3 regions of the Solibacillus kalamii genome follow, and region 1 is predicted to be linked to each of the others. Evidence: riboswitches for the same ligand, from Rfam matches in the RefSeq annotation. Region 1 holds a riboswitch; each other region holds the start of a gene.
What was found. Region 1 has a riboswitch for cobalamin ahead of CBM15_RS11650 (glutaredoxin family protein). Riboswitches for the same ligand answer to the same signal wherever they lie in the genome.

Region 1 (4,836 bases):
TGGAAACATCGTATCGAGCCCCAAGTTCATAAGCGCTTTATTCGCATTGTAGCGTACGTATTTTTTCACTTCGGGTGAAAGTCCTGTTTCTGCATATAAATCATCGGTATACTTCATTTCATTTTGATATAAATCGAGTAAATACTCATAGCCCCACAAAGTAAGCTCCTGCTGTTTTTCCTCTGTGAAGTTTTTGAAAATATTCTGCGCGAAAAAGCCGACCGCTACTCCGTGAATGGATTCGTCACGCAAGATTAAACTAATCACTTCCGCACTATTTCTTAAAACACCTTGTCCTCCTAAATAAAGCGGGTAGAAGAAGCCGGAATAGAATAAAAAGCTTTCCAGCATAACTGAAGCGAACATTGCTTTCCATAAGCTTTCCGGGTCATCTTCTTTTATAGCGGTGTATACTTCGCCAATTCGGTTTGCTTTATATTGAAGAAACTCATTTTTTTGCACCCATTCGAAAACTTCGTCGATTTCAGTGTTTGTACACAGTGTTGTAAAAATATATGAATAAGACTTTGCATGGATTGCTTCAAAAGATCCGAATACGGTTAACACCGCTTTCTCTTGGAAATCAGGTGTGTACTTGGCAATTTCATTCATGCCGATGTTCGTTTGTACCGTATCAAGCAATGTAAGGCCGCCGAACACTTTTTTGTATGTATCCTGGTGCTCGAATTCCTTCCATTGTTTGACGTCTTTACTGACTGCAATTTCTTCGGGGAACCATATTTGTTTCCATTGCTGGTCCCAAAAAATACGAGCGAGTTCACTCGTCGGGGTATTCCAGTTGACCGCTTTATACGTTAAATTTGACATGCGACACACTCCTCAATTGTAAGTAAACGTTGGCGTACGTAATAAACGGTTTTAATGCCTTTCGTCCACGCATAAATATAAGCTTTTGCCAATTGTTCTGTGTTCCACTGGTCCGTCACGTATAGTGTCATGGAAATCCCCTGGTCAACATGCTTTTGCGCGGCTGCGTAAAGGTCAATCAGTTCATACGGGTTTACCTCATAGGCTTCGGTGTAAAGTTCCTGGTTATCATTCGTTAAAAACGGCATCGGATAAATTGTTCGACTGTCCGCATAGTCACGTACTTCCACGCGTTCTGTAACAGGGGAGATGGAAGCCGTACAGCTGCGGATGTAGGAAATAGAACCAGTTGGAGCAATCGCAAGTCTGTATGAGTGGAACAATCCATGCTCCAATACGTCAGATTTCAACTGTTGCCACATATTTTGAGTAATAATCGGTGTACCCCCAAGTGCTTTAATCACTTCTGGTGCAAGTTCTTTTTCTTCTTTATTTATATAAGTTTCAAAGTAAACACCGCTCGCATAATCACTTTCCTCAAATCGATAAAACGTTTCGTTCTTTTGCTTCGCGATTTCCATTGATGCTTTTAATGAGTGATAGTTCAGTGATTCCATAAACGCATCGATAAATTCGATCGACTCTTTGGAACCATAACGGATTCCGCTTTGTACAAGGTGTCCATGCAAGTTCATAACACCCAATCCGACAGAGTGCATCACTTTGTTGGCTTTGGATACAGAAGGGACGTTGACGATATCGGTCATCGTTGAAACATTCGTCAAAAGACGCATTGCCGTATCGACAAGCTGTCCGAAATCCTGAACTTTCGTTGCTTCGTGAATGTCGATCGAACCTAAGTTACAAGATACATCTAGGCCGTATTCATTCGGCTCGTTTTGATCGGTAACAACGCTTGTTTGCTGATACTGAAGAATTTCGGTGCATAGATTCGACATCTTCACACGCCCGATTTCCTTTAATGGGTGGGTGTTATTGACATTATCATCGAATATTTCGAACGGGTAACCCGATTCAAATTGCGCCTTTTTAATTTCCGTATACAATTTACGGGCGTTTAAACGTTTCAGTTTACGGATGTTTGGATTATCCAAAAATTCGTAGTACATTTCCGTAATCGAAATTTCCGACATGCGTTTGCCGTATTCTTTGAAAATATCATAAGAACTGAACAATACGATATCTTTATCGCGGCGCATTAATTCAAAGAAAATATCGGGAAGAATAATCCCTGTAGATAATGTAGCTAATCGGATTTTATCGTCGGCATTTGGTTTCTTGGAAGAGATGAACGCTTCAATATCACCGTGGAAAACATTTAGATAGACGACTCCGGAACCATTTCTTTGGCCAAGCTGATTCGAATACGAGAACGAATTTTCCAGCAGTTTTGCAACAGGCATAACCCCGCTCGCACGGTTTAAAATTCCTTTAATCGGATCTCCCAACGGACGCAGATCGGTCAAGTTTACCCCGACACCGCCGCCTAAGCGGGAAAGTTCAAGACAATAGCCGATATTCTCGGCGATTGAGTTCATCGTATCGTCCATCGTTAGTTTAAAACATGAAACTAGCTCACCGCGCGCTTTTTTCCCGCTGTTTAGGGCAGTTGGGGTTGCCGGCTGGTAGGCAGTCATGACCGCTTCAATGGCCTTTTCAGCCAATGCTTCATCGCCTTGTGCTAAATACAGGGCGATAATGACGATTCGGTCTTCATACTTTTCCAGAATTTCTTTTCCGTCCCGGCTTTTCATCGCATAGCTTTCGTAGAACTTCGAAGCACTCATGAATGAAGGAAACCGGAACTTGTAGGAATAGGCTTTTTTGTACATTTGTTTAATAAAGTCCATCGAGTACAATTCCAAAAATTCTTTTTCGTAATAGCCTTCATCGACTAAATAACGCACTTTTTCCTCGATATCGATAAAGTAGCGTAAACGGACATTCACGTCTTCCAGGAAATAGCGGCGTGTTGCTTCTTTGTCTTTCGCCAGATCCAATTCACCGGTAGCACGGTAACGGTTTAGAATATCGTTATTTAATTTTAAATATTGTTTCATATCGATGCCTCTTTCCAAATGGAGTAGTAGTAATCTGTAATCGCTTCATAATTCGCCGGAGTTCCTCGCATTTCCACTTTTTCGATTAACGGAATTCCGTATTGTGCAGCTAAAAGGTCACCTGCACGGCCGAAAAAAGCATGACCGAAATTACGGTTTCCGCTTACGATAATTCCTTTGCATAGATCAAAGTTCGCAGTCATGAACTGGTCGACGATAGGGGGAACAGAGCCTAATCCATCCGTATACGTAAATAGAAGATACGGTTCATCCATTTTCTCTACTTCCGCCAGATCCTTTGCGGGCAAGCCGAGTTTTTGCACGATGGATCGTACATTACCAGTACGTGAAGCAAATATGATCATGCGGTCATTTCAGAAATGCGATCGATAATTGACGTCGGCTCTGCGATAAATTCACCGTTGATTTCAAATAACGGCACAGACAAAAAACCTGCATCGAGTACTATTTGTTTTGCACTCTCATCATGGTCAATATTAATAACCTCGACCTCCAAGTTGGCAGCATCGAGCTCCGATTTTACCCATAGGCATTTTGGACAAATTGTTTTCGTATAAAGTTTCATAATAGAACCCCTCGCTATTTAAATATTACTAGTAATTGTGGTGCACATGTCATGGGGGAACATGCAGAAAAAACAAAAAAAGCTATCCCGGAAAACAGGATAGCTTGAAATGGAAACGAGTAAAAGAGCGCCTCCATTTCCTATTCCCCGAAGAAATGTACGTAGTTTTAACGCGGCAGGTCTCCTGGCTTTGCTTCATTCGTCAGACATACCTTCCCATGCATTGCACAGTGGTCTATTCGTCTTCAGTCAGCATTTACAGTTGCGGGGACAGCGTTGGATTCACACCAAACTTCCCTTTTAAACTACATTTAGTAGTACCGTGATAAAAAAACACAATATATAGTTGAATTGAGTATAAGCTTTAACAACATAAAAGTAAAGAGCCTAAAGAAAGATAACATAAATCCATTAAGAATTCTAGAAAACTCCCTATTGAAAATAAAGAAAAAATATGGTTTTGTTATAACTGCATGTAAATAGATTTTATAAATGAGAAAGTTGGTTGAATATGTCGATTCAATTAAAAATTAAGAAAACCCACCCGAATGCTGTATTGCCGAAACAGGCACGGGAAGGGGATGCAGGGATGGATTTAAGTGCGGTTGAAGAAAGAGTTTTACTGCCTGGTGAATACGGATTAATTAAAACCGGTCTTCAAATCGAACTGCCGGAGGGAACAGAAGCGCAAGTACGCCCACGTAGCGGATTGGCACTCAAACATGGGATTACGGTGTTAAATAGTCCAGGTACCATCGATGCAGGCTATCGCGGTGAAATCGGCGTGATTTTAATCAATCACGGGAAAGAACCTTTTACGATTGAGAAAGGAATGCGCATCGCCCAGCTAGTCATTCAATATGTTCTGCAAGTTTTCATTGAAGAAACAGACAAACTGTCGGATACGGAGCGCGGTGATAAGGGCTTTGGTTCGAGCGGAGTGAAATAATGAAAAAAAGCCTGCTTTCGGATGAACACAGGCTTTTAATCTTCTTTTTTCCACTTTATATAATTGTATGACATTTGAAAAACAAATACGATCACGAGCAACAGCGTAACAAATATAAAGTTAGCGGAAAACCTTTCAAAATAATAAATGATCGCTAACGGAAAAATACAAAACGGGATTGAATAAATCGTGCGTAAAAATTTACGGCGATATGATAGGCCATGATAGGCAAACTTAAATCCTTTATCCACTTTCGGCTTTTTCCGGAAATACATAGACAAGACAAGTGTCGTAATTGAAATCACTAATAATATGAATCCGTACTGAATTAAAAAATCTAAATCAACCATATTAGTTTCCTTCCTCTCCTTTTGACTGAATATCGATCTGTG
Region 2 (4,836 bases), on a different contig from region 1:
GTAATGTTCAAAGAGTGGAGAGAGAGAAATGAAAACGAAAAACATAGTATTCGCACTTATGCTCTTGGCAGCAACTGTACTTACAGCATGCAGCAATTATCAGTTTAAACCGACGACCAACTTTGAAATTAGCGAGTTTACGATGACCGATCACCGGAACAATGAAGTGACACTGGACAGCCTAAAAGGGGAACCATGGCTTGCAATGTTCATCTTCACAAGCTGTACAACAATTTGCTCGCCAATGACAATGAATATGACCCGTGTCCAGGATCATCTCGAGAAAAAAGGGCTGGAAGATTATAAAATTGTCGCGTTTTCCGTTGATCCGGACTACGACACACCGGCGCGTTTGACAGAATATTTATCGCGCCATACACCAGTGGATGAATCAAAATGGCATATGCTGACAGGATACGATCAAAAATTTATTGAGCAGTTTGGCAGAAACTCATTTAAAACACCTGTCCAGTCGATTGAAGGGAACGATCAAGTTATCCATGCCGATACATTTTTCCTAGTTGATGAAAAAGGAATCGCCGTGAAAAACTATTCAGGCTATGGCACAGGCGAAGATGGTGTTCCATATGAAACGATTGCAAGTGATATGGAAGCACTCATTGAAGAACGTCTAAAATAATAGTGAAATGTTAGATTAACTTGCGAAAAAAGTGCAGCTGCTTTTTGAGCAAGTTTTTTGCTGAGTGAGGGCTTTTCTAATAAAAATTTAAATGTGCTAATAAATCCACCGATTTTCTAATAAGTTGCTGATTTTCTAATAAAGGAGCAGGATATGCTAAAATCAGTTCCAGATTAGCTAATAAGTATGTCAACTTTTCTAAAATCATCCGAAGAAGTGCTAAAATAAACAAATTTCTTCTAATAAAAAGCACACAGCATCCACTGAAATCATTTCAACCCCGCATATCCTCGTATAGGACGCTAAATAAAAAGAATTTTCAAAACTCAAATTCTATGATATAGTATACGAAATTGCATACTGTGTAAGTTACGGTGCTTGTGAGAACAAGCTTAAAAGGGAAACCAGTGAAAGTCTGGTGCTGTCCCGCAACTGTAAATCGGAGTTCGTGATATTCAACCACTGTCTATTGATGGGAAGGGTCACAAGAACGTTGATGATGAGCCAGGAGACCTGCCGGAAACTAGTACACGCCAATACCTACGTGGAAATAGGTGGTGATTTTGTGCGAAAGTGAGACAGAACTCCTTTGATTATGCAAAGGTTTTTATTGTCAATCTCTTAAACATTCACACCCCTCTTTCATTTTGAAAGAGGGGTTTTGGTTTTTATGTAACAAATTTAAGGAGGAATTGTTTATGAAAACAGCAGTAATTGGCTATCCGTATATTGGACAAAATCGTGAATGGAAGCGTATAACAGAGGCGTTTTGGAAAGAACAATTGTCTTTAGGAAGTTTTGAACAGGAAATGAAAAACTTACGCATCGCTCAACTTCAGCAGCAACAGGATTTAGGGCTGGATATTTTAACGGTAGGAGATTTTACATACTATGACCGTATGCTTGACTTAGCCTTTATGTTTAATATGATTCCATCTAGATACGACCATCTATCATTGCAGCATCATTTAACAGCGTATTTTGCAATGGCGCGCGGTGCTGAAAATGTGGTGGCAAGTGAAATGACGAAATGGTTCAACACGAATTATCACTATATTGTACCTGAATACGAAGGACAGCAACTGGCATTGCAACACAATGTTTACGCGCAATATATTCAGGAGGCAATCGAAACATTCGGCATAATCCCTCGTGTGACTATTATCGGTCCATTTACATTTTATAAACTGACGAAAGGTATTGGCCAAGAACAAAAACAACACTATATTCAGCAGCTGGTAATGGTATATAAAGAGTTGCTTCAGTCGTTGGAAGCAAGTGGTGCAACGTCGATCCAGCTTGAAGAACCAAGCCTTACAAAAGACCTTACGTCCGAAGAAATAGCATTAGTTCAGCATTTCTATCATCAAGTATTAAACGGACTGACAGTTGAAACGATCTGCACAACTTATTTTGAAGCGTTATCCGACTATGAAACATTGATTGATTTGCCTGTTGATGGCTTTGGACTGGACTTTGTTCATGGGAAAAATGAAAATCTAGCAGCGTTAAAGAAGTTTGGTTTTCCAAAAGATAAAGTTCTATATGCAGGTATTATTAATGGTCGGGACATATGGAGAGCCGAGCTGCAGAAGCAGTTGGCACTAATAGCGGAAATACGTTCCTATGTACCATTTTCACCAATCTATCTACAAACATCGTGCAGTCTTCAGCATGTGCCAGTTACAACAGCAGGAGAGGATGGCATTGTGCCAGAGCTGCTAAATGCTTTAGCATTCGCCAATGAAAAAATAACGGAACTGCAAATGATCAAAGGGAAAATTCTTCAGCCCGAAGTCCCTCATATCCAGGCATTTTTAGAAAGCGAAAAAGCAATCCGCACATTGGCACTTCATGAATCGAGAAAAAAGAAAGCTGTACATGCACAAGTAAACGAATTAACACCGGAAGCATTTAAACGAACTGATAACTACGACAAGCGCAGTAAGCTACAACGTGCCTTTTTACAGTTACCAGACTATCCGACAACAACAATCGGGAGCTTCCCGCAATCTGCAGAAGTTAAGAAAAACCGTAGTTTATGGCGAAAAGGGGAAATTACAACAACAGAGTATGAAGCATTCAACGCGAATGAAACGGCACGTTGGATTGCGATTCAGGAGCAACTTGGCCTTGATGTCTTTGTTCATGGGGAATTCGAGCGAACAGACATGGTGGAATTTTTTGGTGAAAAATTAAACGGATTTGCGTTTACGAAAAATGGATGGGTAGTTTCGTACGGATCGCGTTGTGTAAAACCTCCAATTATTTACGGAGATGTTGAATGGATAGAACCGATGACAGTTAAGGAAGTAAGTGCGGCACAATTACTTACGGAAAAACCGGTCAAAGGGATGCTGACAGGACCCGTTACAATTTTAAACTGGTCATTTGTAAGAAATGATTTAGCGCGCTCAGAAGTTGCTTATCAAATCGGCCTGGCATTAAGAGAAGAAGTAAGGGCACTTGAAAATGCGGGAATCAATATTATTCAAGTAGATGAACCTGCTTTGAAAGAAGGCATGCCAATCCGTAAAAGTCTGCATAAGGCTTATATCGATGCGAGTGTAGCTGCATTTAAATTAGCGACAAGCGGTGTGCGTGAAACGACCCAGATTCATACACATATGTGTTATTGCGAATTTAACGATTTTATTGATGTTATAGAAGCATTGGATGCGGATGTAATTTCAATTGAAACGTCACGAAGTCATGGGGAGCTGATAAAAGTACTAAAAGAAACACCATATGGACTTGGAATTGGCTTAGGTGTATATGATATTCATAGCCCGCGTATTCCAACTGTGGAAGAAATGGCAACTATTATAGAAAATAGTAAAAAAGTAATCGCAAAAGAACAATTTTGGATCAATCCCGATTGTGGTCTGAAAACTCGTACGGAACAAGAGACCATTGCATCATTGAAAAATATGGTTGCCGCAAAAGAGCGACTAAAACAGTTGAATTAGGGGTGGTTACTATGAGTCGAATGAAAAGAAATTACAGCCCTGTGTTTTTGACAGCGATAATGAATAGCTTTACAGGAAGTTATACAAAAAGCCTTAAAGAGTTACGTGATGAGTTGATGACGACATACCCAGCGGATGCAAAGGAGATTCAAAAGGCATATTATTTTGTAAAAGCTGAGTTAGTAGGATGAAGGAATTTTTTATAAACAAATAGAAAATACAATGCCCATTGCAATATGCAATGGGCTATTTGTAATCGTGGTATCGAATTAAAAAGTTCCTTTAAATTTCTCGGGCTTTACGACATAGCCTTCTATAATATACCCGCAATCGGTACAAATAATGTACTCGATATTGCATCCTAAACTTAATTTATTAACAGGTGACATTACACTGTACCCGCTGTGTTTTCCTCTACCTAATTCCGTGCTGCGACATTTTGGGCATTCTTTAATGTTTGTCATCTCCATCATCCTTTCAGAAAAAATTAATCCGCCACAATGTCAGGTTCCGGCAGCTTTTCATCCTTCTTCTCCTGTAATCGATTTGTATACTTTTGAACAATTACGTTGATGTAAAAGAACATCCCCATGACAATTCCGGAAAATACCCAACTTGCTCCTCGTTTATAAATCAGCATGTCACCATAGCTGTCAATTCCATATTTCCGTAAAAGATAGACCGTAATTCCTGCCATAACAAGTCCTCGAATAATGAAAACAATCTGAATCAGCTGAAACCATCTAAAAATCCCTTTTTGAAAGAATAATGTTTTACTGTCCTTTCGAGGATAGCCTTGCAAATAGGCAAAATCAACTGCAACATACAAAGGAAAAGGCTTTTTTATAATAAATAAAATTACATAGAGAAATGTGTAAAAAAGTCCTAAATAAACATTATTCCAAATCATTTGCTCCGCTGAACCTGACAATAAATCTACCGTAGTACCTATAAGCATCGAGCCTAAAATAAACAAGCCCGTCACATTAAACTGCCGATCTTTTGCAAAGCGGTAAACAGTATAAATTATTCCGGGAACAGTGGACATCAGCATCGCGGCATAATCACCAAAAGGTTCTCGGCCAAACTTCCATATTGCATAGGGTAAAGCTGCATAAAACAGTAGTTCTATAAAGATAAGATATTTATTCGACTGTGAATTATTAGCCATAAAAGCCTCCATTACCGTAAAAAATGTTTTGTTATATTACTGAAGATTATCCGACG
Region 3 (4,836 bases), on a different contig from region 1:
GCACCTTGCTTCCGCCAAGTTAGCAATTGCTTTTGCAGTGATTCGATACAATTATCGATGTACTCGCTATTTTCATTTATTTGTTCATATGTATACAGTACATTCGAAAGCCATGTTGTCACACATTCAAAAAGCACAACATCATTATTTGAAAGCTGCTCGATCGTAAAAGGAATCTGTACTTGCATTTCAACTGTGTTCCAATGGGCGTTCTGATTTTCGCGGTCTTGCTGATGGCGGATAATTCGTTTTTTCATTTCCTCATCAAAGGATACACCTGTCGCCACATAGTAGAGCGTCTTTTCTTCACCTAACTGCCTAGCAAATTTTTCTGCAAAAGCACTTTTGCCGCTGCGTACACCACCGGTTATAAAAATCAATCGTATCCCTCCTTATTTTATCAATTACGCCTCGGCGTAATTGCGTCCGTATTCGACTTTGCGCTAAAGCGCAAAGAATTCATTACCGAAGTCGTGACATCCGCCGGAAGCCAATTAACTTCATTCAGTGATACCCGCTGAATGAAGTTAATTGAAAAAGACACGCCTAAACTTAGGCATGTCCTTTTATTCTATACTTATTTAAATAGTTCCGGGTATACTGATTGTGCCATAATTTTAACGGCTTCACCAATACGCGGTCCAGGACGGGACATAATATCTCCATCGACTAGATAAACCGCCTTTTCTGAAACTGCCTGTATTTTATCCCAACCAGTGCGTCCTAGAATCTCATCAACTGCATTTTCCATATAGGTTGCCGGTGTAATAATAATTTCAGGATTACGAGTAATGACATCTTCTTCCGCCACACTAATCCAGCTCGTCTGATCAGCAAAAATATTTTCAACATTGGCGTGATCCATTATTTCCTGCTGGAACGTACTGCTGCCGGTAGTCCAAAGATCCGGAGCTGGCGAAACTTCATAATATGCTTTTTTCTTCGTATCGATTGTCGCTGTTTTTTCTTGTACTGTTTCGATTTGTGCTTTAATGTCGGCTACAATTTCTTCGCCTTTTTCTTTTACATCCATTACTTCGGACAGTTGGATAATATCCGAATATACATCATCAAATGTCGCAGCCGAAGCAATTACAAACACTTTTAAACCTGCATCTTCCAATTGGGCAATTTGTGCTTCCTCCCCGATTGTATAGGCAACAACGACATCCGGATTTAATTCCAGAATTCGCTCTGCATTGATGGCAGTTGAAGTCGACACACGCTCAATTTTTTGTGCGGCTTCCGGATATGTATCATATTCTGTTGCCCCGATAATTTGTTCACCTACACCCAGCTCAAACAAAATTTCTGTATTGCTAGGCTGCAGGGAAATAATCGTTTCCGGTACTTCATCGAATGTTACTTCAACACCACGATCATCAACAACTGTATACGGTGCACCTTCACTTTTCGAAGCAGACTGTTCCTCTTTTTTTACGTTATTTTCTGATTTTTCATCATTTGATCCGCATGCTGCTAATAATAATGTTGCCGCTAAAGCAACAATCCATTTGTTGTTAAATTTCATTTGTTGCAACCCCTTTTTTCTTTTTCGTCGGATAAGATTTTGAGATGAATGGAATTTCCTCTTGTTGATGCTGCTGATTCATAAAGACCGCCATGACAAAAAACACATTGGCAAGCAGCCCGAGAAAATCAAACAAAATTTCATCCACTTCTCTTTCTTCGCTCACTTTATGTAATGCCCTGTAAGACTTTTTCGCCTCACTGCGGCAAATATGCAGTCTTGCTGCACTTTCGATTCCTTGTGGCAGTACAAACTGCTGAATCGCTTCTCCAACTTCACTTACATAAAAATCGTATCGATCGCTTAGCCATTGCAAATCCTCAAATGTAATGGCTAATTTACCGCGTACCGAACCATTGGCATGGTAAGCTAACGGTTGGATTCTCCTCAAATCTTCCAAAACGAGCTGACCGGAAGCATCATCAACTAACGTCGGAAAGACTGTACCGATTCGCGTTGTTAAAGAATCGGTGCGGATTTCATAGTCGACGCAGCTTGATTTTTCCCGCATAAACGGATAACAGGAAAAACGGATATCCTTTTTCATAAAATTCCCCTCACTTCAAGTAGTGCCTCACGAAATTATGAGTGTACGAAAAAAAGCCACCCAAGAAAATGGATGGCTTCAAAAATCAGAAAAGAGTGCTGCAAAAGGATGCTCATTCGATCAGTGACTGCCGTACATTCTCTTTAATTCCGAAGAGGGATGTTACGATAAGAAAAAGATTGGTCTCCTGGCTCTGCGTTTCACTTTACTCATAAGTACCTTCCCGCTATATTAGCAGTGGTCTCACACTTATTTTCATCAACGCTTACAGTTACGGAAATAGCTTCGGATTTACACCGAATTCCCATTTATGCATAATGCATCTTTTTCCTGCAAATTTATTCAATTTGTCTTAATCACTTTAGCATATTAACAGAAATATGCAATGGAAATTTACAAACAATCCGGACATTTGCCATAAATCTCAAATTTGTGTGCTTCTACAGCATAACCCGGCAGCTTTTCACCGAGCATTTCCATCGGGCAAACAGACAGTTCCTTTACATTCCCGCAATCACGGCAAATAAAATGGTGGTGATGATGATCCGACTCACAATGCATACGGAAGTTACGCTCACCGTTTAATTCTGTTTCTTCTAAAATATCAAGCTCCACGAAAGTAGCGAGGTTTCGGTAAATTGTATCGAAACTCATCCCAGGGAAATCTTTTTTCAATACTGATAACAAATCACGGGCAGTCAAATATTTGTCTGTAGCTGCAAACATACCCAAAATCAACTCTCGTTTATCCGTCTTTTTATAGCCATTATCCTTTAATATTTCCCATGCGCGCGCTGCATTCACAGTACCTCTTCCCCTTCCGATTTAATTGTGAATTTCAAAACAAGCTTTTTGATTAAAATTACTAATAACAAGATTAAAATGGATGTGACAACAATTGTTCCACCCGGTGCCAAGTTCAGGTAAAATGCAGAAATGAGTCCGATTACTACTGCCAGCTCTCCAAATACAATCGCTAAAATAATTGCTTCTTTAAAACCGCGAGCTAAACGCATCGCTGCAGCTACCGGCAATGTCATTAAGCTTGAAACAAGCAGAATCCCGACAATACGCATACTTGCTGCGATAACGAGTGCGACAACGATCATGAACAATAAATGAATCCATTTCGCAGGTAAACCGCTCGCTTTCGCATATTCCTCATCGAATGACAATACGAAAAGCTCTTTAAAAAATAGAATCAAAAATAATACAACTACGACTGCAATTGCCAGCACAACATATAGATCCTGACGCGATACAGCCGATACAGAGCCAAATAAATAGCTCATTAAATCGGTATTAAATCCGCTTGCAAGTGATATTAAAATGGCACTCACACCGATTCCGCCCGACATAATAATTGGTATCGCAAGTTCTTCATAATGTTTATATAGTCGGCGTAATCGTTCAATTAAGATCGAACCACTTACAGACGCGATAATCCCTAAATAAATCGGGTTCAGCAAAGCCAGCGCTGCAAACGATTGGCTCAAGTACAGGCTCCCGGCAATCCCCGCCAGTGTTACATGCGACAGTGCATCTGCAATTAGCGATAAACGTCTTACTACGATAAATACACCAAGCAATGGTGCGATTACTCCAATAACTAGCCCTGAGAAAAAGGCATTTTGTAAAAATTCATAGTCTAATATAGCTTCAATCATAACGGCCTGCTCCTCTTAATGAATCTTTCGAACAGAGTGGCCGTTCCAGCTAGCAATCTGTTCTTCCGAAATCGTATCAAAATCATTTTTGTACCCGTGGAAATGAATCGACTGATTTAAGCACGCTACATGACTGACACGATCCGAAACCGTGTCCACATCATGGGTAACTAAAATCATCGTCATATTGTGATGCTTATTTAAATGTGCGAGCATATCATAGAATGCCTGCACATTTTCTCGGTCAATTCCGACTGTCGGTTCATCCAAAATAAGAAGCTTCGGATCCGACACTAAAGCACGTGCAATGAACACACGCTGCTGCTGCCCGCCGGAAAGCTGTCCAATATTCCGTTTTAGAAATTTCTCCATGCCGACATCTTTTAAAGCACCTTTCACCAAAATATCCGCATCTTTTGGATAGCGTTTAAACAGCCCTACCTTTTGCGATAAACCACTTTTCACGACTTCTTCGACCGTTGCAGGAAACCCCGAGTTAAAGGCATTGGATTTTTGCGAAACATAGCCAATCCATTCGCGGTGTTTAAAATGGCTTGCTTTTTCACCAAATAATTTAATTTCCCCTGACATAGGCTTTAACAGTCCTAAAATTAATTTCAAAAGTGTCGATTTACCGGAGCCGTTTTGCCCAATTAATGCTAAAAAATCGCCTTCATTGACACGTAGTGAAATATTTTTCAATGCTTGTGTGTATTCATATTGAAAGGAAACATCTTTCAATTCTATCAATGGTTTTTTCATTTCGTTCGCTTCTTTCTAATTCAAAATCATTACGATTTACATCATGTTAGTATAATGCAGTTTTTTGTTCATGTAAAGGAATTAAAGTTGAACTTCAATCAGGGGGGATTTTTCTCATCCCCCACTGAAAGTTAGTTTAACCAATCGGGCTTTTACGGGTAGTTGACCTCCCGCCTATCCTTTTCGCCCTGCTTAAGTCTAGAGGCGGGAGTCTTGGCTCTGCCGATACGCTTTCCAGGCAGATAAATTACTACCCGTTAATGCGGGATAAACTTGAAAGGATGAAGACAATTCAAATGTTACAATGGCTTGATAACCTGAAAGGAATG

Region 2: another riboswitch for cobalamin. It lies ahead of metE (5-methyltetrahydropteroyltriglutamate--homocysteine S-methyltransferase); the one in region 1 lies ahead of CBM15_RS11650 (glutaredoxin family protein).
Region 3: another riboswitch for cobalamin. It lies ahead of CBM15_RS00080 (hypothetical protein); the one in region 1 lies ahead of CBM15_RS11650 (glutaredoxin family protein).

What each region holds. Positions count from the first base shown of each region.
Region 1 covers NZ_NHNT01000007.1:132,427-137,262, reverse strand. Annotated here, with positions in the region: gene nrdF (class 1b ribonucleoside-diphosphate reductase subunit beta) at 1-828, opposite strand, end outside; gene nrdE (class 1b ribonucleoside-diphosphate reductase subunit alpha) at 816-2,909, opposite strand; gene nrdI (class Ib ribonucleoside-diphosphate reductase assembly flavoprotein NrdI) at 2,906-3,274, opposite strand; gene CBM15_RS11650 (glutaredoxin family protein) at 3,271-3,495, opposite strand; cobalamin riboswitch at 3,653-3,835, opposite strand; gene dut (dUTP diphosphatase) at 4,007-4,444, shown strand; gene CBM15_RS11640 (hypothetical protein) at 4,480-4,794, opposite strand; gene CBM15_RS11635 (hypothetical protein) at 4,796-4,836, opposite strand, start outside.
Region 2 covers NZ_NHNT01000003.1:133,590-138,425, reverse strand. Annotated here, with positions in the region: gene CBM15_RS07635 (SCO family protein) at 29-640, shown strand; cobalamin riboswitch at 996-1,175, shown strand; gene metE (5-methyltetrahydropteroyltriglutamate--homocysteine S-methyltransferase) at 1,339-3,609, shown strand; gene CBM15_RS07625 (hypothetical protein) at 3,621-3,800, shown strand; gene CBM15_RS07615 (VC0807 family protein) at 4,097-4,780, opposite strand.
Region 3 covers NZ_NHNT01000001.1:10,513-15,348, forward strand. Annotated here, with positions in the region: gene CBM15_RS00070 (bifunctional adenosylcobinamide kinase/adenosylcobinamide-phosphate guanylyltransferase) at 1-380, opposite strand, end outside; gene CBM15_RS00075 (ABC transporter substrate-binding protein) at 578-1,531, opposite strand; gene CBM15_RS00080 (hypothetical protein) at 1,521-2,078, opposite strand; cobalamin riboswitch at 2,239-2,420, opposite strand; gene CBM15_RS00085 (Fur family transcriptional regulator) at 2,472-2,882, opposite strand; gene CBM15_RS00090 (metal ABC transporter permease) at 2,879-3,745, opposite strand; gene CBM15_RS00095 (metal ABC transporter ATP-binding protein) at 3,761-4,507, opposite strand; gene CBM15_RS00100 (hypothetical protein) at 4,804-4,836, shown strand, end outside.